DNA from 2 places in the Janthinobacterium sp. BHSEK genome. Region 1 is predicted to be linked to the other one. Evidence: predicted binding sites of a transcription regulator. Region 1 holds the regulator's gene; the other holds the start of a gene.
The links. The regulator sigma-54, encoded in region 1, starts transcription at its own class of promoters, with help from an activator protein. The targets are predictions, from matches to a motif close to TGGCANGNAANCTGCTTT.
Positions count from the first base shown of each region.

Region 2: the regulator sigma-54 is predicted to act here: its motif matches at 5,899-5,916, upstream of AC0V2Y_RS25775 (beta-propeller fold lactonase family protein).

Region 1 covers NZ_JBWBYV010000018.1:100,941-111,965, forward strand. Annotated here, with positions in the region: gene AC0V2Y_RS08830 (YqaA family protein) at 1-379, opposite strand, end outside; gene ilvA (threonine ammonia-lyase, biosynthetic) at 581-2,116, shown strand; gene queF (NADPH-dependent 7-cyano-7-deazaguanine reductase QueF) at 2,237-3,079, shown strand; gene AC0V2Y_RS08845 (PTS sugar transporter subunit IIA) at 3,413-3,895, shown strand; gene hprK (HPr(Ser) kinase/phosphatase) at 3,932-4,867, shown strand; gene rapZ (RNase adapter RapZ) at 5,034-5,897, shown strand; gene AC0V2Y_RS08860 (enoyl-CoA hydratase/isomerase family protein) at 5,898-6,983, opposite strand; gene hpf (ribosome hibernation-promoting factor, HPF/YfiA family) at 7,120-7,479, opposite strand; gene AC0V2Y_RS08870 (RNA polymerase factor sigma-54) at 7,549-9,027, opposite strand; gene lptB (LPS export ABC transporter ATP-binding protein) at 9,032-9,787, opposite strand; gene lptA (lipopolysaccharide transport periplasmic protein LptA) at 9,787-10,368, opposite strand; gene lptC (LPS export ABC transporter periplasmic protein LptC) at 10,394-11,005, opposite strand.
Region 2 covers NZ_JBWBYV010000094.1:4,359-15,383, forward strand. Annotated here, with positions in the region: gene AC0V2Y_RS25750 (RtcB family protein) at 1-965, shown strand, start outside; gene rtcA (RNA 3'-terminal phosphate cyclase) at 982-2,001, shown strand; gene pedF (cytochrome c-550 PedF) at 2,134-2,619, shown strand; gene AC0V2Y_RS25765 (substrate-binding periplasmic protein) at 2,645-3,478, shown strand; gene AC0V2Y_RS25770 (TonB-dependent receptor family protein) at 3,638-5,776, opposite strand; gene AC0V2Y_RS25775 (beta-propeller fold lactonase family protein) at 5,981-6,937, shown strand; gene adh (aldehyde dehydrogenase) at 7,191-8,711, shown strand; gene AC0V2Y_RS25785 (DUF779 domain-containing protein) at 8,768-9,157, shown strand; gene AC0V2Y_RS25790 (PQQ-dependent methanol/ethanol family dehydrogenase) at 9,205-10,941, shown strand.

The DNA.
Region 1 (11,025 bases):
GCCAGAACGGCAGCTTGAGCCAGCCGGCCAGGGTGCACAGGGGGTCGCCCACGAGAGGCAGCCAGGCCAGCAGCATGGTCTTGGCGCCATAGCGGGCCAGCCAGCGGAACCAGCGCGTGTCGCGCTCCTTGGCGAACGCCTGCTTGGCCCGGTAGCCCAGCCAGTAGTCGACGATGCCGCCCAGGGTATTGCCCAGGGTGGCGACGCCGATGGCGGCCCAGAACAGCGCGGGATTGGCCTTGATGACGGCAAACACGGCCGGCTCCGAGCCGAGCGGCAAGAGGGTGGCGGAAATAAAGCTGATCAGAAAGACCGATGTCAGCCCGACTTCCGGTGCTGCGATCAGCTGCAGCAGCCAGGCGATTGCGGATTCGATCATGGAACACTTCGCGATGCGGTAAGGCTCTCCATTATAATGAAGAGCAGCCTGGGCGCCGCACACATCGCGCCGGCTGGCAAAGGCAGACCCGCCCGCAGTTCCACAAAGCATTATTGTCGCCAGGCTATCCGCCGCCGCGCCGCCGCTATCGACCGACACGCTCCAGACCCTTTCTGGCCCAGAATCACTTGCTTGCAGACTATGAACATCGACTACCTCAAGAAAATCCTGACCGCCCGCGTCTATGACGTCGCCACCGAAACGCCGCTGGAACTGGCCCCAGCCCTGTCGCAGCGCCTGAACAACCAGATTTACTTCAAGCGCGAAGACATGCAAAGCGTGTTCAGCTTCAAGATTCGCGGCGCCTACAACAAGATGTCCAAGCTCAGCGAAGCGGAACGCAAGCGCGGCGTGATCTGCGCCTCGGCCGGCAACCATGCCCAGGGCGTGGCCCTGTCGGCCGCCCGCATGGGTTGCCGCGCCGTCATCGTCATGCCCACCACCACGCCGCTGGTGAAGGTCGAGGCGGTCAAGGGGCGCGGCGGCGTGAACGTGGAAGTGGTGCTGCACGGCGAGTCGTACACGGATGCCTACAACCACGCGCTGACCCTGGAAAAGGAACAGAAGCTGACCTTCGTGCACCCGTTCGACGACCCGGACGTGATCGCGGGCCAGGGCACGATCGGCATGGAAATCCTGCGCCAGCACGCCGGGCCCATCCACGCCATCTTCGCCCCTATCGGCGGCGGCGGCTTGATCGCCGGCATTGCCGCCTACGTGAAACAGATTCGCCCCGACATCAAGATCATCGGCGTGCAAAGCGTCGATTCGAACGCCATGGCCCGCTCGCTGAAGGCGGGCGAACGCGTGACCCTGAACGACGTGGGCCTGTTCGCCGACGGCACGGCCGTGCGCCTGGCCGGCGAGGAAACCTTCCGCCTGGTGCAGGCGTATGTCGATGAAATCATCACGGTCGACACGGACGCCATCTGCGCCGCCATCAAGGATGTGTTTACGGACACGCGCAGCATTCTGGAGCCATCCGGCGCGCTGGCCATCGCCGGCGCCAAGGCCTACGTGGAACGGGCCAGCCTGACCAAGCACCCCGTCAACAATGAAACCCTGGTCACGATCGCCAGCGGCGCGAACATGAATTTCGACCGTTTACGTTTTGTGGCGGAACGGGCCGAGCTGGGGGAATTCCGCGAAGCCGTGTTTGCCGTCACCATGCGCGAACAGCGGGGCAGCTTCAAGCGCTTCTGTTCGCTGATCGGCGCGCGCAACGTGACGGAATTCAATTACCGCATCAGCGATGAAAAAGCGGCGCACGTGTTCGTCGGCATCCAGATTGCCGACCGGCATGAATCAAGCGTGCTGGCGAAGACCTTCGAGGAACACGAATTCAAGACCCTGGACCTGACCCACGACGAGCTGGCCAAGTCGCACATCCGCCACCTGGTGGGCGGCAAGAGCCGCCTGGCGCAGGATGAGCTGCTGTACCGCTTCGAATTCCCCGAACGCCCGGGCGCGCTGATGCGCTTCCTCGACAGCATGGCGCCGAACTGGAATATTTCCCTGTGCCATTACCGCAGCCAGGGCGGCGACGTGGGCCGCATCCTGATCGGCCTGCAAGTGCCGCCCGATGAAATGGGAGAATTCGCCCGCTTCCTCGATACCCTGGGGTATCGTTACTGGGATGAAAGCAGCAATCCCGTGTATAAGCTGTTCCTGGGTTAAATTGGCAAGTAACCCTACTGCAAATGCTGGGGTCAGACCCGTCGGGTCTGACCCCGGTCCTTGCCCTTGGGTTGAAATAAGCTACCATTCACCCTTCACAGAATTTGTAGCCACGCCACCATGACCACCACCAACGACCTCGCCGAACAATCTCCCCTGGGCAAAAGCTCCGCCTACCGCACCGATTACGCGCCGGAATTGCTGTTTCCGATTCCGCGCCAGGGCAAGCGCGACGAGCTGGAACTGCACGGTACATTACCGTTCTTCGGCCTCGATATCTGGAATGCGTATGAATTGTCGTGGCTGAACCAGCGCGGCAAGCCGCAGGTGGCGATTGCCAAGGTCAGCGCGCCGGCCGATTCGCCCAACATCATCGAATCGAAATCGTTCAAGCTGTACCTGAACTCGTTCAACCAGACCAAGCTGGACAGCCCGGAAGCCCTGTTGATCTTGCTCAAGCAGGATTTATCGAAGGGCTTCGGCGCGCCCGTGCAAGTGGAACTGACCTTGCAGGAAGATTTCGGCAAACTGAAAATGGGCGAATTCGACGGCGTGCTGCTGGACCGCCTGGACCTGGAAATCACGCAATACACACCCTCGCCGCAGCTCTTGAAGGCGGCGTTCGATGATGCGCCGGTGGAAGAAAAACTCGTCTCGCACTTGCTCAAATCGAATTGCCTGGTGACGGGCCAGCCGGACTGGGGCAGCGTGCAGATCGAATATGCGGGACCGCAGATCGACCAGGAAAGCCTGTTGCGATACCTGATCGGTTTCCGCGAGCACAATGAATTCCACGAGCAATGCGTGGAGCGCATCTTTGTCGATATCTTGCGTCAGTGCAAGCCGCAAAAACTGTCCGTGTATGCGCGCTATACGCGCCGCGGCGGCCTCGACATCAATCCCTGGCGCAGCAACTTCAGCACGGGAGCGATGCCGGGCAATCTGCGCAATGCGCGCCAGTAACGCTAGGCAACACCCCAAAACCATGCCAACAGGAATGTTGGCTGTGTTTTAAAACAACGTTGCAGTAGTGCCGCAGAGCATGTCAAAGACGCTGAAAAATCGGAAAATCGGCATTCGGCGGCGGAAAAACCGGCGCGCGGCGTGTTTTTAATCAAGAAATAGCCGATGCGCGCCGATGTTATTTTTTTGCTAAAATGATGGCCACATAGGCTATAGCGCCCACTGCGCCCGCGGCGGGCGTATACTGTTGAGAATTGGCGTTACAGGCCGCGAAAACAGGCCTATAATTCGGCTCGCAAGCCCTCTGCGCATTGCACCATTTCATTGAGTGTCATGACTAATCTTAGCAAAATATTATCTCTCGAAAACGTCCTTCTGGACCTGGAAGTCTCCAGCAAGAAGCGCGCTTTCGAGCAAGCCGGCCTGATCTTCGAAAACAATTACGGCATCGCCCGCTCTACCGTCTCGGACAATCTGTTTGCCCGCGAACGCCTGGGCTCAACGGGTCTGGGCCATGGCGTGGCCGTGCCGCATGGCAGGGTCAAGGGCAGCAAGACCTTGAAATCGCCGCTGGGCGCCTTCGTGCGCCTGGCCGAGCCGATTCCGTTCGAATCGCCCGATGGCAAACCCGTCAATCTGCTGTTTTTCCTGCTGATTCCCGATCATGTCACCCAGCAACATCTGGAAATCCTGTCGGAAATCGCCGAAATGTTTTCCGATGACGCCTTCCGCACGGCATTGGCCACGGATCCGGAACCGAAATCCGTGCATTCGCGCATCGTCAATTGGCAACCCAGTCTCCAAGCGGCGGGTTAAACTTCAGGTATTCCTCCACTCCTGAAGAAGACTGCCATGTTGCAAACGCCGCTGACGATACAACGCCTGTACGACGATAATCGTGAAAGTCTGCAACTGGGCTGGTTCGCCGGCTTCCCCGGCGGCGAACGCCTGATCTCGGGCGACGTCTCGTCGGCCGCCGACCAGGTGGGCCACTTGAACCTGATCCATCCGGGCCGCATCCAGGTCTTTGGCCACCAGGAAATCAATTACTACCAGCGCCTGAAGGTCAACACGCGCACCCACGTGATCGGCGAACTGATCGCCGGCGGTCCGCCCGCGCTGATCATCGCGCAAGGGCTGGAAACGCCGCCCGACATCCTCGCCATCTGCGACGAGCAAAACATCCCCCTGTTCTCGACCCCGCTGCCGGCTGCGCAAGTGATCGACTTCCTGCGCGTCTACCTGTCGAAAAAGTTGGCACAACGCATCATCATGCATGGCGTGTTCATGGACGTGCTGGGTGTGGGCGTGCTGATCACGGGCGATTCGGGCCTGGGCAAGAGCGAGCTGGGGCTGGAGCTGATTTCGCGCAGCCACGGCCTGGTGGCCGACGACGCCGTCGAATTCTCGCGCATCGCGCCGAACATGATCGAAGGCCGCTGCCCGCCCCTGCTGCAAAACCTGCTGGAAGTGCGGGGCCTGGGTTTACTCGACATCAAGGCCATCTTTGGCGAAACGGCCGTGCGCCGCAAGATGCGCCTGAAACTGATCGTGCACCTGGTGCGCCGCAACGCGCTGGAGGAAGAAGTCGAGCGCCTGCCCTTCCTGTTCCCCACGGAAGACGTGCTGGGCTTGCCCGTGCGCAAGGTCGTCATCCCCGTCGCCGCCGGCCGCAACATCGCCGTGCTGCTGGAAGCGGCCGTGCGCAACACGATTCTGCAGCTGCGCGGCATCGATACCTTGCAGGAGTTCATGGAGCGGCAACGCCTCGCCATGAGTGGCGATTAACAACGTAGGTCGGATTAGCGGGGCCGCCGAGGTGGGGCAAGGCCCCGCGTAATCCGACGACAATGTTGGCGCGTGCAGCAAAGAAATACCACAGTCCAAATTGCAATAATTTGTAAAGATAATTGCCTCGGGAGCGCAGTGCCGTCCTTTATTGTATGATCGGGCTATGCATATCGTCCTTATCACCGGAATATCCGGCTCCGGTAAATCCGTCGCGCTCAATGTGCTGGAAGATACCGGCTACTATTGTGTCGACAACCTGCCACCGGCCTTGCTGCCGAGCCTGGTGCAAACCCTGCTTGACGAGGGCACGCCGCAGCTGGCCGTGGCCGTCGATGCGCGCAGCGCCGAGTCGCTCGTCAGCTTGCCGCACAATGTAGCCCTGTTGCGCGACCAGGGGCATGACGTCAAGGTCATGTTCCTGACAGCCACCACGCATTCGCTGGTGGCGCGCTTCTCGGAAACGCGGCGCAGCCATCCCCTGTCGCACGAATTGCGCCCGAACCAGAATCCGGCCAGCCGCCGCACCCTGATCGAGTGCATCTCGGAAGAACGCGAACGCCTGTCGGCCATCGAGCAGCTGGGCCATGTGATCGATACCTCGGAACTGAGCGCCAACAAGCTGCGTGCCTGGATCAAGGATATCGTCGCCTCCGAACGCGCGCCGCTGACCCTGTTCTTCGAATCGTTCGCCTTCAAGCTGGGCGTGCCGCTCGATGCCGATTTCGTCTTCGATGTGCGGGCCTTGCCCAATCCCTATTACGACCTGGCGCTGCGCCCGCTCGACGGCCGCGACGCGCCCGTGATCGCCTTCCTCGACGCGCAGCCGAGCGCGCTGGAATTGCTGGCCGACATCCGCGCCTTCATCGAGAAATGGCTGCCGTCGTTCAAGTCCGACAACCGCAGCTACCTGACGGTGGCTCTGGGTTGCACGGGCGGCCAGCACCGCTCCGTGTACATGGCGGAGCGGCTGGCGCAATACTTCGGCCCCAACGAGCGGGTCGTACTGCGCCACCGCGAGCGTTCTTAATCAGTCGAGGTGGCGCAGCGGATGCGCTTGCGCCGGCCACACGGGGGCGAAGAAGCGCGCCACCATGGCTGCATCGACCTCGCCCAGGCTGGCAGGCTGCCAGCGCGGCGCATTGTCCTTGTCGACCACCAGCGCGCGCACGCCTTCGAGCACTTCGCCATGCTCGAAATTGTGGCGCACCAGCGTGCGCTCCATGCGCAGGCAATCGGCCACGCCCAGATGGGCGCCCCGCTGCAGCAACTCCAGGGTCACGCACATCATCAAGGGCGAACGCAAGCGCATGGCCGCCAGGGCCTTCGCGGCGAACGCGCTGTCGTCCTGCGCCAGCGAGGTCATGATGGCCGCCACCGAACCCGCGCTGAAGTGGCGGTCCAGCGCCGCGCGCGCCGCGGCCAGGGGGGAAGCGCCCGCCTCGGCCTGGAAGGGCGCCGCCAGCGCCTTGATGGCGACCGGCAAGGCCTCGCCCGGCGTGGACTCGAACAGGGCCAGCAACGCCCCCATCTGCGCCTCGGGCAGATACACATCGGCCAGGCCCGTGTACAGGGCGTCGGCCGCGTTGATCGTCAAGCCCGTCAAGCCCAGGTACAGGCCCAGCCGGCCCGCCAGGCGGGAAAGAAAGTAACTGCCGCCCACGTCGGGGAACAGGCCGATATTGACTTCCGGCATGGCCATGCGCGTGCGGCCTGTGACGATGCGCAGGCGGTTGCCGGGCCCCGCTTGCGCCACGCCCATGCCGCCGCCCATCACCACGCCGTCCATCACGGCGATATACGGTTTCGGGTAGAAGTGAATCAGATGATTTAAAGCATATTCTTCTGTAAAGAAATCTTCCAGCTGGGCGCTGCCGCCTTGCGGCGTGGCCAGGCCCGCATCGTAAAAGAAACGGATGTCGCCGCCGGCGCACAGGGCTTTCTCGCTGCTGGAGCGGATCACCACGGCGTCCACCTGCGGGTCGTCGCGCCAGGCCAGCAAGGCCGCGCTCAGGGCCCGCACCATCTCCAGCGACAGGGAATTCAAGGCTTTCGGACGGTCGAGCACGATGTGCCCCGTGCGGTGGCGGATGGAGGTCTGGACGAAGTCGCTCATGGCAGGATGGAAAGAAGTGAAAGTGCCAACATTCTAGCCCCTGCGCGGGGAACATTGCGTTCGACAGGGACGGGCGCAAAAAAGGGCGCAATGTGCGCCCTTAGTTGATCACAACCGGTTGAAAGTCGCAGGCCGCTTAGGCGGCGGCGAATTCTTCTTCCGAGTTGTCTGGCAGATGCTTGATCGCCTCTTTACCGTGCCCTTGCACTTTGGTTTTGTATTTCATCACTTGCCTATCGAGCTTGTCGATCAGGGCATCGATCGCGGCATACAGGTCTTGCGCCAGGCTTTCCACATAGACGGTTTTGCCACTCAGACGCAGGTTGACTTCGGCCTTTTGACGTTTTTCTTTCTCTTTGAGGTTATCCACGGTCAGAATCACGGCGATATCGATGACTTGATCGAAATGACGTTTCACGCGCTCCAGCTTCGTTTGTACGTATTCACGGATGGCTGGTGTCACTTCGAGATGATGTCCGCTGATGGTGAGATTCATACACACTCCTAAAGATGATCGGGTTCGTGCGGTCCATCCTATCCGGCCCGCAGAGGAACCGAAAAAAACTTACAAACACTTACGCAGGCTCACTGGCGGAATTTTCAATGCTTCCCGGTATTTGGCAACAGTACGTCGCGCAATCACCATGCCTTGTTCCCCCAGCATGTCCGCAATCTTACTGTCGGATAAAGGATTTTTAGGGTCTTCTGCTCCTGTCAGTTGCACGATCAATGCCCGTATCGCCGTCGATGACGCTTCGCCCCCCGCTTCGGTGGCGACGTGGCTACCAAAGAAATATTTCAACTCGAACATGCCGTGCGGGGTCAGCATGTACTTTTGAGTTGTTACCCGCGAGATAGTACTCTCGTGTAAACCCAGTGTATCAGCTATTTCACGGAGCACAAGGGGGCGCATGGCAACGGCCCCATGCGAGAAAAAGTTCTTTTGCCTTTCTACTATCGCCTGCGCCACGCGCAGGATCGTGTCGAAGCGCTGGCGCATATTCTTGATCAGCCACTTGGCTTCCTGCAACTGTGCGCCCATGGCGCCCTCGCCCTTGCCCTGCTTGAGCAGGTTGGCGTACATGGCGTTGACGCGCAGGCGCGGCATGACGTCGTTGTTCAGGGTGACTTGCCAGCCATTGCGCGCGCGCTTGACGACGACGTCGGGCACCACATAGTCGGACACGTCCGAGGCGAACACGGCGCCCGGGTGCGGATTGCACTGGCGAATCACCGTCTGCGCCTCGCGCAAGTCTTCCTCGTCGCAATCGAGGGCTTTCTTCAGCTTGTTGAAATCGCGCTGGGCAAACCAGGCCAGGTGCTTTTCCACGATGACGAGGGCCATGCGCCGCGTCACCATGGCGACGTGCGGCAAGCGCTTGATCTGCAGCGCCAGGCATTCGGACGCATTGCGCGCGCCCACGCCCGGCGGATCGAAACTTTGCAGCAGCGACAAGGCCGTGCGCATCTCGTCGGCGTCGATTTCCAGCTCTTCCGGCAGGCGCGCCAGGATGTCGTCGAGCGACTCTTCCAGATAGCCATTGTCGTCGAGCGCGTCGATGATCAGCTCGACCAGCGCACGGTCGCGCAACTCGAGCACCGTCACGCGCATCTGCTCCATCAGGTGCTCGCGCAGGGTGCAGTGGTGGGCCTCCAATTGCGGACGGGAATCTTCGTCGTCGGGCGCCTTGCCCCGGCTCGCCTCGCTCCAGTCGCTGTCGCCGCCATCCGCGGCGGCCGCGCCGTCGCCCCCCTCGCCGTCAAACGTTTCCGCTTCGGCCGGCGCTGCGGGCGCCTCCTGGCCTGGCGGCTGGGGCGGCGCTTCGGCCGGCGCGGCCGTGGAACTCAAGGCCCCGTCGGACAGCAGGCGCAGCGAACGGTCGAGCGGATCGTCGAGGCGCTCGAGCAAGGGATTGTCCGTCAGCAGCTGCTCGAGTTCCTGGTGCAATTCCAGGGTAGACAATTGCAACAGGCGTATCGATTGCTGCAACTGCGGCGTCAGTGCCAGATGCTGCGAAGTGCGCAGCTGCAATGATTGTTTCATTGGCTCACATGCGGAAGTGTTCGCCCAGATAGACCCGGCGTACCGACTCGTTGGCGATGATGTCGTCGGGGCGTCCCGACGCCAGCACCGAGCCCTGGTTGATGATGTAGGCACGGTCGCAAATACCCAGCGTCTCGCGCACATTATGATCGGTGATCAGCACGCCGATATTGCGCTCCTTCAAGAAGCGCACGATGCGCTGGATCTCGATGACGGCGATCGGATCGACGCCGGCGAAGGGCTCGTCGAGCAGCACGAAACGGGGATCGGTGGCCAGCGCGCGGGCGATTTCCACGCGGCGGCGCTCGCCGCCCGACAGGGACAGGGCCTGGTTCTCGCGCAGCTTTTCAATCTGCAGGTCGGCCAGCAGTTTATCCAGGCGCTCCTCGATCTCGGCCTTCTTCAGGGGGCGGCCTTCGACGGTCTGGATTTCCAGCACGGCACGGATATTGTCTTCCACCGTCAGCTTGCGGAACACGGACGCTTCCTGCGGCAGGTACGACAGGCCCATCTGCGCGCGGCGGTGGATCGGCAGGCTGGAAATGTCCACGCCGCTGATATCGATGCTGCCGCCATCGGACGGCACCAGGCCGACGATCATGTAGAACGACGTGGTCTTGCCGGCGCCGTTCGGGCCCAGCAGCCCCACCACTTCGCCGCATTCGACTTGCAGCGAGACGTCATGCACGACTTGCCGCTTGCCATAGGTTTTTTGCAGCCCGCGAACGATCAGGGTACTGCCGCAACGAGTATTGTCCATTATTTCGTTCCTGGCGCAGGCGTGGCCGGCGCTTTCTCCGCCGCGGGCGCCTTGGTCTTCGGCTGGATCACCATGCGCACGCTGCCGCCATCGGGGGTGCTGGTGCCGCTGTTGGAATTTTCCATCGCAAACACTTCCTTGCGGCTGTCATACGAGATGAAGGCGCCATTGGCCACGTCGGTCACTTTCGTGCCCTCCAGGCGCGTCAGCTTGGCCCTGGAAAACAGTTTCACCACTTCCGTCTTGTTGTCGTATTCCACGCGCTCCGCTTCGCCTTCGACCCACAGGTCGCCCGCGCCATCGCGCTTCTGGCGGAAGGTGGCCAGCTTGCCGGGATCGGCCCAGAAGGTAATGAACTGGTAGCCTTGCGGGTCTTCCGTGATCAGGGCCCGGCCCGCCTTCATGGTCAGGGTGCCCTTGACCAGCACGACGTCGCCCGTCAGGGTACGGATCTGCTTGACGTCATCGACGTGGCCGCTACGCGCCGTGATGACGGCTTCCTTCTCGGAATCGGCCTTCTCGGCATGCGCCACGCCCATCATGGCCAGAGAAAATACGCTCAACAGCAAGATGTTCTTCATAGTATGGTTTCCTTGTTTCATTCTGTCATTTTGCCGCCGCGGCCGGGCGCGGTTTCGGCGGGAGTACCATGCGCAGCGCATTTTGCACTTCCACCACGCCGGTGGCGTTATTGGCCTTCATGCCGATGCCATTGAGGCGCGAAGTACCCGTCAGGATATCGACCGGCACGTCCGTTTCCATTCTTTCCTCGTCCGGAAACACCGTCAGCGCTTCCGTCCTCACGGTCAGGTTCTGCGCCTTCGGACTGGCCGCGCGATCGATCACGACCTTGCGGTGCAGTTGCAGCCGGGTATTATCCTGGTCGATATGCGCCAGTTCCGCATTCATGTTCAGCGGCGGCATGCCGGGCGTCAGCTTGCGCACGAAGGGCTGGTCGATATCGGACGAATCGTCGAGCGGATAATGCGTGAGCTTGGTGCCCGACACGATATAGCTGGGTTTACCCGTCAAATCCATGCGCACCAGGCTGAAATTGGTGATGAAATAGTCGGGCTCGTCCAGATGCTTGCTGGCCCTGATGTCCTGGCCATTCTTGTTCATCACTTCGAGCAGCCAGAAGCTGCCCAGCGCGACGACGACCGCGCCCAGCACGGTAAAAATCATGCGCCAGCGATGGGCGCCTCCTGGCTTACGCATAGGGCTTCACTCTTTCAAAG
Region 2 (11,025 bases), on a different contig from region 1:
TGACGGCGAATGATCTGCCTGATAACCTGGGGCCGCTGCGCAGCGCCATCGAGCGCGCCATTCCGCACGGGATGTCGCCGAAGACGCGCGGTCACCGCGGCCGCGACGAAGGTTCCTGGCATACGCCGCCCTCGGTGGTCGACGCCGCTTGGCTGCAGCTGAAGGATGAATTCGACGCCATCTGCCTGAAAACGCCCAAGCTGAAAAACACGAACAATTATCGTCACCTGGGAACTTTGGGTAGCGGTAATCACTTCGTCGAAGTGTGCCTCGATGAACAGGGCTCTGTATGGTTCATGCTGCATTCCGGTTCGCGCGGCGTGGGTAATGCCATCGGTACGCATTTCATCGAACTGGCCAAGCAGGATATGCGTACCCATTTTATTAACCTGCCCGACCAGGACCTGGCGTATCTGGCCGAAGGCACGCAGCATTACGACGATTACGTGGAAGCGGTGGGCTGGGCCCAGCGTTTCGCGCGCAACAACCGCGAAGTGATGATGCAAAACCTGATCACGGCCGTGCGCACCGTCATCCATAAACCGTTCCAGACGCACGTGGAAGCCGTCAACTGCCACCATAACTATGTGCAGAAGGAGCACCACTTCGGCAAGGACGTGCTGGTCACGCGCAAGGGCGCCGTCTCGGCCCGCGCCGGCGAACTGGGGATCATTCCTGGTTCCATGGGCGCGAAGAGTTTTATCGTGCGCGGCAAGGGTAATGCGGACAGTTTCCATAGCTGCAGCCACGGTGCGGGACGCACGATGAGCCGCACGGAAGCGAAGCGGCGCTTCAACCTGGCCGACCAGATCCGCGCCACGCAAGGCGTGGAATGCCGCAAGGATGAGAACGTGATCGATGAAATTCCGATGGCCTACAAGGATATCGATGCGGTGATGCTGGCGCAGCGCGAGCTGGTCGACGTCGTGCATATCCTGAAGCAGGTCGTTTGCGTCAAAGGTTAACAGAGAGAAAGTAGAGATGATAGAAATTGATGGAGCGCAAGGTGAAGGCGGCGGACAGATTTTGCGCTCGGCGCTGAGCCTGTCGATGATTACGGGACAGCCGTTCCGGCTGATTAACATTCGCGCGGGACGGGACAAGCCCGGCTTGCTGCGCCAGCATTTGCTGGCCGTGCAGGCGGCGGCCGCCATTTGCGGGGCGCGCACGACGCCGGTGGCGCTGCGCGCAGCCAGCCTGGAATTCGTGCCTGGCCCCATACGCGGCGGCGATTACCGCTTTGCCATCGGCAGTGCCGGCAGTTGCACCCTGGTACTGCAAACCCTGTTGCCAGCCCTGCTGCATGCGGATGGGCCGTCCACCGTGCGCATCAGCGGCGGCACGCACAATGCCATGGCACCGCCCGTGCATTTCCTGCAGCGCGCGTATGGCCGCATCCTGGCGCAGATGGGCGCCGATGTCGATATCGCCCTGCAACGCTATGGATTTCATCCCGCGGGCGGCGGCGAGGTGATGGCCACCGTGCAACCATGCCAGCGCTTGCGGCCCATTTCACTGCTGCAGCGCGGCGAGCGGAAGGCCGGGTATGCGGAAAGCGTGGTGGCGGGCGTGCATGTGAACGTGGCGCAGCGCGAGCTCGAACGTATCGCCGACGGCATGGGGTGGAGCGGCAAGCAGTTGCGCCTCGTCGGCTTGCCGGCGGAGCAGGGACCGGGCAACGTCCTGTTGCTGACATTGGAACATGAGCACGTCACGGAAGTATTTACGTCGTTCGGCGAAAAATCCTTGCTGGCCGAATCCGTGGCCAAGCGCCTGTTGAACGAGGTGCGCGCCTATCTCAAGACGGACGCGGCCGTGGGCGAGCACCTGGCCGACCAGCTCTTGCTGCCGATGGCGCTGGCCGGTGGAGGTACTTTCAGCTGCAACAAGGTGTCGCAGCATGCGCTGACGAATGCGGAAGTGATTGCCAGATTTTTACCCGTGCGTATTACTTTCGAGCAGCAGGAGCGGGCCAGCATCTGCACGGTGGCCGCCGCCTGACGTACGCGGTGACACAAATACCTGTTGCAGCTGTTCCAAATTGATACATGGGCAGCCAGATGTGGGGCACGCAAGCATGGCATGGCATTTGCTCTTCTTTGGATATTCACTAAAAAAACCAAGGAGACCAGCATGACCTATTCCATCCGCACCCTGCTCGGCGTGGCCGCCGCCGGCGCCGTTGCCCTCACTTCCCTGCTGACCTTGCCGCATGCCTATGCGCATGGCAATGTCACGCCGCAAGGCGTCGACACCACGGGCTTGCCCAAGGTGGGCGACAAGTGGCTCGAGCAAAACCCGTATCGGGGCAACAAGCTGGCCCTGACAGTGGGCACGTCGGCCTATAACCAGAATTGCGCGCGCTGCCACGGCATCGAAGCCATCTCGGGCGGTATCGCGCCGGACTTGCGCCAGCTGGACCGCGATTGCTTCAGTATCAAGAATGAGACAAAGAAACAGGCTTGCTATAAGGAAACGGACAATTACTATCTCACCACCATCCGCCACGGTAAAGTGCGCAATGGCGCCGTGTACATGCCGCCGTTCGAAGGCGTGTTCAACCAGGAAGCCATGTGGGCCATCAAGACCTATCTGGAAACCCGCCGCGAGTCCAATTAAGCCGAATTGATCACGAAGGAGTCCCATGCGTTCATTTCAACTCCGGGGCACGCGCGCAATGCTGTCGCTCGCCTGCCTGGCGCTGTGCGCCGCCGCGCCGGCGCGCGCCGACTGGCAGAAAGTGCAGCAGTCGGGCAGCCTGAAAGTGGCGGTGTACAACGAGTTCGCGCCGTTTTCCGACAAGGGCACGGGCATCGATATCGACATTGCCGAAGCGCTGGCGAAAAAGCTGGGCTTGAAACTGAGCTTGCTGCCATTTCCCGCCGGCGAAAACCTCAACGATGATTTGCGCAATATGGTGTGGAAGGGGCATTACCTCGGTTATGGCCCCGCCGACGTGATGCTGCACGTGCCGGTCGACAAGAAATTGATGGCGGATAACGACAAGGTCGAGATCTTCGCGCCGTACTACGTGGAAACCGTGCGCCTGGCGCGCAGCGCGCATGCCGTGCCGCAATTCGATGGCGTCGCCTCGCTGGCTGGCAAGCGTATCGGCGTGGAAAAGGTCTCGATCGCCGCCATGCTGATGCTGGGCGAGGACAATGGCAAGTATCGCGACGATGTGCGCATCTTCGATACGGCCGCCGAAGCCTTGCAGCAATTGCAAGCAGGCAAGCTCGACGCCGTGCTGGCGAATCGCTCGGAAATCGAGTCGGTGCTCAAAAGCGATCCCGCTTTCCCCTTGAGCGAAGTGGCGTTCGCCCGCTTGCCGCGTGCCGGCTGGGCCGTGGGCCTGGCCGTCAGCAAGCAACAGCTCGATGTAGCCAAGTTACTGCAGGCGGCCATGAACGAGATGGCGGCCAGCGGCGAATTGAAAGCCATCTTTGAGAAGTATGGCGTGAAGGAAGCGCGGCCGTAGCAGACTATGCTGAATGGTAAAAGCCCGCGCTTCGGAAGAGGCGCGGGCTTTTTCATGAGAACGCCTGAAAAATGTTCAGGGCAAGGCGCATTGCCGCAGGCAGTACGAATAGTACGACAAGGCAATGCAACGCCGCCATGGACTTTTTCTCAGGTGTTCTTAAAAGGAGTATTGGGCGCTCACACCCAACAACCAGTTACGGCCCGGCGCCGCTTCATAGTAGCGCTTGTTGCTGTCGCCGACGATGACGGAACCCACGTAGGTCTTGTCGAAAAGATTGTTCAGGCGGGCAAACTCTTTGAAGCGCCAATTCCCTACGTTTTGTTTGGCGTTGAAGCGCGCATTGAACACCGTGTAGCCGGGCGCCGGTTTTTCGCTGTTGCTGTCTTCCGCGTAGACCTGGTTGCTGGCCACGCTTTCCACTGCCGCGCCGAAACGGTCCAGCGTATCTTTCCAGGCCAGTTCCGCAAACAGGTTGGCGCTGGGGACGCCAGGCAAGCGGCTGCCTTCGCGTACGCTGCCAAACGCCTGGTCATACACGGCGTGCAGGCTGGTCAGCGCCACTTTTGTCGTGAAACCATATGGCAAGCTGGAGTCGAGCGACACTTCCATGCCCTGGCGCAAGGTCTTGCCCGCATTGCGGTAGCTGGTGCGCCCGCCGCTGGAACTGTCGACCACCAGTTCGTCGTCGGTCTTGATCTGGAACACGGCCGCGTTCACATGCGTGTTGTGATTGATCCTGGCCTTGATACCCGCTTCCAGGTTGGTGCTGGTGGCCGGTTTCAGCTGGTAATTGAAGCCGCCGCCCGTGCCCGAGTAAAACAGTTCGTTCAGGGTGGGTGCTTCGAAACCGCGCGCGGCGCTGGCATACACGTTGACGTTGGGCGTCAGTTTATACAGCAGGCCCAGCACCGGCGTCGTGTGGCTGAATTCCAGGCTGCCGCTGTCGTCGCCATTGCCGAGGAAATGGTCGTTGACCGACACTTTCATCTTGCTGTAGCGCAAACCTGCGCTCAGCATCCATGGCCCGCTCTGCCATTCCGCCTGGATATACGGATCGAGGCTGGAGACGACATCCTGCTCGTCGCGGCGCAGCTTGCCCTTCACGCCAAACGTGTTGCCGATGTAATTTTCATAACCGGTGCGGTCATCGCTGGAGCGGCCATAGTCGATGCCGATGGTGGTGCTCAGCTTGCCGCCGGCCAACTGGCTGACGTGCAGCCAATTGGTGTCGATGCCATAGAACTGGCGCTGGAAGTCGACCACGCCGCCCGAATGGCTGGCGGGCGCCTGGAAACCCTTGGTGAATGCCTGGTACTGGATCACGTCGCGGTTGCCGCCGTAGGCCGTCACGTGCAGGCGGTCATCGCCGAACGACTGTTCATAGGTGGCGCCGATTTGCTGGTGGTCGATGCTTTTGCGCGTGTTGTAGCGTTCGGCCAGGGTGCGCTTCGGGTTTTGCGTGTCCGTCGCATCGATTTCGCCGGCGCGCGGATCGCGCGCAAACGTGGCCCAGGTGGCGCCCAGCGGATCTTGCGTATTGCCTTGGTGCAGGCTGTTGGCGACGATGGTCAGTTTGCTGTCCGTAGTGGGCTTGACGGTGATCTTGCCGAACGCCTGTTCGCGCGTGGCGGCGCTGTGGTCGCGGAAGCCATCCGTGCGGAAACGCGAGCCGTCGAGCACGTAACCGATACCGCCTGCCTGGCCTTGCGCCGACAGGTCCACCTTGCTGGTGCCGTAGCTGCCGCCCGTCACGTTCAGTTCGACGGAGGGGGGATTTTGCCCATCCTTGGAAAACAGCTGGATCACGCCGCCAGAGTGGTTGCCGTAGATGGCGGAAAACGGCCCGCGCAGCACTTCGATGCGCTCGGCCGTATCGAGGTTGAAGGTGGCGGCCTGGCCTTGCCCGTCGGGCATGCTGGCGGGAATGCCATCGCTGATCAGCTTGACGCCGCGCACGCCGAAGGCCGAGCGGGCGCCGAAGCCGCGCGACGAGATCTGCAAGTCTTGCGCGTAGTTCTGGCGGTTTTGCACGACCAGGCCAGGCACGGCGGCCAGCGCTTCCGAGGCGTTGACGCGGATCTGGCCCTCCTGGATGCGGGCGCTGTCGACGACGTCGATCGAGGCCGGCACTTCCTGGCTGGGATGGGCGATGCGGCTGCCGCTGATGACCACCGTCTCCATGAGTTGCCCGGCGGCCAAGCCAGCAGGCTCGGCTGCAAAGACGTGGGGGGCGAGGGTGGCGCTGCCGGCGACAAACAGGCTGGCGATGGTGTTCAGGCGGAAACGATGCTGCATGCGGATTCTCCAATGTGAATAAAAGCCTGCTTGAGCGCGTGCGCGGCACAGGTCTGCCTAGTTGTATCAAGCAATATGCCTGCCATGTCTCCATTGGTGGGCGGAAATTATACGCGTGTCAGTGGCACGGCGTTTGCATGCAGCAATTATCAGATGCGCCGCTACCGCGCGCTTTTCCTGTGTTTTGCCATTGAAAAGGTGATTATGCCCAACTTCTTCCCGCGCTTGCGCCAGATGTGCTGGCTGCTGCCTGCGCTCTTCAGCACGGCCCTCCAGGCCGCTCCTTTTGCCTATGTCCCCAATGAAAAGTCGGGCACCGTGAGCGTGATCGACACGGCGACCGACCAGGTGGTGCGCCAGATCGCGGCGGGCAAGCGTCCGCGCGGCATCGCCGCCGATCCCACCGGACGGCAATTGTTTGTCACGGACGCCGCCAGCAGCGCCTTGCTGCTGATCGATAACGTGACCGGCGCGCCCGTGCGCACGGTGACGCTGGGCAAGTCGCCCGAAGGCGTCAGCGCCTCGCATGACGGTCATTACGTGGCCGTGGCCGTCGAGGAAAACAATAGCGTGGCCTTGCTCGATGGCCATACAGGTACCTTGCTCGTCGACATCAAGGTGCAGGGACGCAACCCGGAGCATGCCGTGTTCAGCCCCGATGGGCGCTGGCTGCTGGTCAGTGCGGAAGAGGCCGAGCAAGTCGATGTCATCGATGTGGCGCAACGCCGCCAGGTGGCGTCCATCGCCGTGGGCTTGCGTCCGCGCGGCATCGGTTTCAGTCCGGACTCGGGCCGCGCCTACGTGGCGTGCGAACTGGTCAATGCCGTATATGTGATCGACATGGCGGCGCGCCAGGCGATTGCCACCATTCCAGCAGGCAAGAATGCCAACGGCATCGTCGTCCATCCCGGCGGCAGGCAAGTGTATGTCTCGAACGGCACGGACGGCACGGTGATGGTGATCGATACGGCCAGCAAGCAGGTGACGGCCACCATTCCCGTTGGCAAGCGCCCGTGGAACATGGCCATCACGCCCGACGGGGCCAAGCTGTACGTGGCCAATGGCCGCTCGAACAGCATTTCCGTCATCGATACGGCCAGCGCGCGCAAGGTGGCCGATATCGCCGTCGGCGAATTGCCATGGGGCGTGGTGATTCGGTAGCGGTACAGGAACAGGTGTTCCAGTCTGGTACACCTGTTCCATTGTGCAGCGGCGATGGCGCGCTACGGCAGCAATTGAACCCGCCGATATCGCCACCAGGTCCTTGCAACAGAGGTAAAACCCGCTAAGTTGGGTAGGGGGATGGCGAGCTGGCACGGCATTTGCGGAAGACTGCGTGTACTCACCCCATCTGTACCAGGACGTTTGATTTTAATTAAGTAACTCCATTCTAATTAACCCGATAGAGGACGACATGAATCTCGCAGACATCAGCAAACTGGGCGTAGCCAATCCCTTCAAACAACGCTATGACAATTACATCGGCGGCAAATTCGTTGCACCAGTAAAAGGTGAATACTTTCCCAACATTACGCCGATCACCGGCTTGCCGTTTTGCGAAATCGCCCGTTCCACGACGGAAGACGTCGAGCTGGCGCTGGATGCCGCCCATGCCGCCAAGGATGCCTGGGGCAAGACTTCGCCTGCCGAGCGCGCCAATATCCTGAACCGCATCGCCGACCGCATCGAACAGAACCTGAGCCTGATCGCCACGGCGGAAACCATCGACAACGGCAAGCCGATCCGTGAAACGATGAATGCCGACATTCCGCTGGCCATCGACCATTTCCGCTACTTCGCCGGCTGCATCCGCGCGCAGGAAGGTTCCGTCGCGCAAATCGACGCGGAAACCTATGCCTATCACTACCATGAGCCGCTGGGCGTCGTGGGCCAGATCATTCCATGGAATTTCCCGATCCTGATGGCCGTGTGGAAACTGGCGCCAGCGCTGGCCGCCGGCAATTGCGTCGTCCTGAAACCGGCCGAGCAAACCCCTGCTTCCATCATGGTGTTGATCGAGCTGATCGGCGACCTGCTGCCGCCCGGCGTATTGAACATCATCAACGGTTTCGGCCTGGAAGCGGGCAAGCCGCTGGCGTCGAGCAAGCGCATCGCCAAGATCGCCTTCACGGGCGAAACGGGCACGGGCCGCCTGATCATGGGCTACGCCGCGCAAAACCTGATTCCCGTCACCCTGGAGCTGGGCGGCAAATCGCCGAACATCTTCTTTGCAGATGTGATGGATGCCGATGATGATTATTTCGACAAGTGCCTGGAAGGTTTTGCCATGTTTGCGCTGAATCAAGGCGAGGTGTGCACCTGCCCATCGCGCGTGCTGATCCAGGAATCGATCTACGAGAAATTCATCGAACGGGCCCTGAAGCGCGTGGCCGCGATCAAGCAGGGCAACCCGCTCGATGCTTCCACCATGATCGGCGCCCAGGCGTCGCAGGAGCAGCTGGAAAAAATCCTGTCCTACCTCGACATCGGCCGCCAGGAAGGCGCCGAAGTGCTGGCCGGCGGCGAGCGCAACACGCAGGCGGGCGACCTGGAAGGCGGCTACTACGTGCGTCCGACCGTGTTCAAGGGCAACAACAAGATGCGCATCTTCCAGGAAGAAATTTTCGGACCGGTCGTCTCCGTGACGACCTTCAAGGACGAGGCCGACGCGCTGGCGATTGCCAACGACACCTTGTACGGCCTGGGCGCCGGCCTGTGGACGCGTGACGGTTCGCGCGCCTTCCGCATGGGCCGCGCCATCCAGGCGGGCCGCGTGTGGACCAATTGCTACCACCTGTATCCGGCCCACGCCGCATTCGGCGGCTACAAGCAATCGGGCATCGGCCGCGAAAACCACAAGATGATGCTCGGCCACTACCAGCAAACGAAGAACTTGCTGGTGAGCTATAGCCCGAAAGCGCTGGGCTTCTTCTAAACCGGCAACAGGCGCCGCGCCTGTTCAACCAGGCGCGGCGCGCAGAAAGGGATGCCATGAGTGCAGCAATTGCCAGGGTGGTCGCCACCGATGCGGCGCTGGAAATGATGGACAAGTTGCGCCAGCGTCACGGCCCGCTGATGTTTTTCCAGTCCGGCGGCTGCTGCGACGGCAGTGCGCCCATGTGCTATGCGCTGGGCGAGTTCGATGTCAGCGACACCGACATTTATCTCGGCAATTTGAATGGCACACCGTTCTACATGGGACTCGAGCAATTCGAGTACTGGGAGCATACCCAGCTGATTATCGATGTGGTCGATGGCAATGGCGGCATGTTTTCACTCGACAACGGCACGGGCAAGCGCTTCTTGACGCGCTCACGCCTGTTCACCGATGAAGAGTGTGCGCTGTTGCATGCCCAGCCGCATGAGCACCGCAAGACTTGACACACATACTAATAAAACAGAGGGAGATGATTGTGCAGAAAAAAATAATGGGGATACTCATCGGTTTGGGCTTGGCGTCGCTGGCCCAGGCGGCCGATGTGGGCAATGTCACCACCGCCATGCTCGACAGCACGGCGAAGAATCCGTCCAGCGTGCTGTCGTTCGGCATGGGCACGCAGGGCCAGCGCTATTCGCCGTTGACGCAAATCAATGACAAGACCGTGGCCAAGCTGGTGCCGGCCTGGTCGTTCTCGTTTGGCGGCGAAAAGCAGCGGGGCCAGGAATCGCAGCCCTTGATTCATAACGGCAAGATGTTCGTCACGGCATCGTATTCGCGCATCTTTGCCGTTGACCTGAAAACGGGCGCCAAGCTGTGGAAATATGAGCATCGCTTGCCGGACGGCATTATGCCCTGCTGCGACGTGGTCAACCGCGGCGCCGCCCTGTACGGCAACCTGGTGATCTTCGGCACGCTGGACGCCTACCTGGTGGCGCTGGACCAGAACACGGGCAAGATCGTCTGGAAGGAAAAGGTCGACGACTATGCGGCCGGCTACTCGATGACGGCGGCGCCGCTGATCGCCGAAGGCTTGCTGCTGACGGGCGTGTCGGGCGGGGAATTCGGCATCGTCGGCCGGGTCGAGGCGCGCAATCCGATGACGGGCGACCTCGTGTGGAGCCGTCCCACGGTGGAAGGCCATATGGGCCACCGTTACGACAAGGATGGCAAGGCCATCGATAACGGTGTGTCCGGCACCGTGAACAAGACCTGGCCGGGCGACCTGTGGAAAACGGGCGGCGCCTCGACGTGGATGGGCGGCACTTACGATCCGCAGACCAAGCTCGCTTACTTTGGCACCGGCAACCCGGCGCCATGGAACAGCCACTTGCGTCCCGGCGACAATCTGTATTCGTCGTCCACCGTGGCGCTCGACGTGAAAACGGGGCAGATCAAGTGGGCGTATCAGAACACGCCGAATGACGCCTGGGATTTCGACGGCGCCAACGAGTTCGTCACCTTCGACATGGATGGCAAGCGCTACGGCGGCAAGGCCGACCGCAACGGTTTCTTCTACGTCATCGATGCGGCCAATGGCAAGCTGCAGAACGCCTTTCCGTTCGTCAAGAAAATCACCTGGGCCAGCAGCATCGACCTGAAGACGGGCCGGCCGAACTTCATTCCCGCCGGCCGCCCTGGCGACCCGACCAAGGGAGAAGAAGGCAAGAAGGGCACGACCGTGTTTGCCGCGCCCGCTTTCCTCGGGGCAAAAAACCAGATGCCGATGGCCTACTCGCCGCAAACCAAGCTGTTCTACGTGCCGGCGAATGAATGGGGCATGGATATCTGGAACGAGCCGATCAGTTACAAGAAGGGCGGCGCCTTCCTCGGTGCCGGTTTCACCATCAAGCCTCTGTTTGACGACTACATCGGCGCCATGCGCGCCGTCGATCCGAAGACGGGCAAGATCGTCTGGGAAATCAAGAACAATGCGCCGCTGTGGGGCGGGGTGATGAGTACGGCCGGCAACCTGGTGTTCTACGGCACGCCGGAAGGCTTCCTGAAAGCCGTTGACGCGAAGACGGGCAAGGAACTGTGGAAATTCCAGACGGGTTCCGGCGTCGTGGCGCCGCCCGTCACCTGGCAGGATGGCGACACGCAATACGTGGCCGTCGTTTCCGGCTGGGGCGGCGCCGTGCCGCTGTGGGGCGGCGAAGTGGCGAAGAAGGTCAACTTCCTGGAACAAGGCGGTTCCGTGTGGGTCTTCAAGCTGGCGTCGAAGTAACGGGGCGAAGCGCCCGGGCCACTCGGATGGGCGTCTCCCTGTCCGCCGGGCGTTTTCTTTTTGCTGACGGCCCAGGCCGTCAGT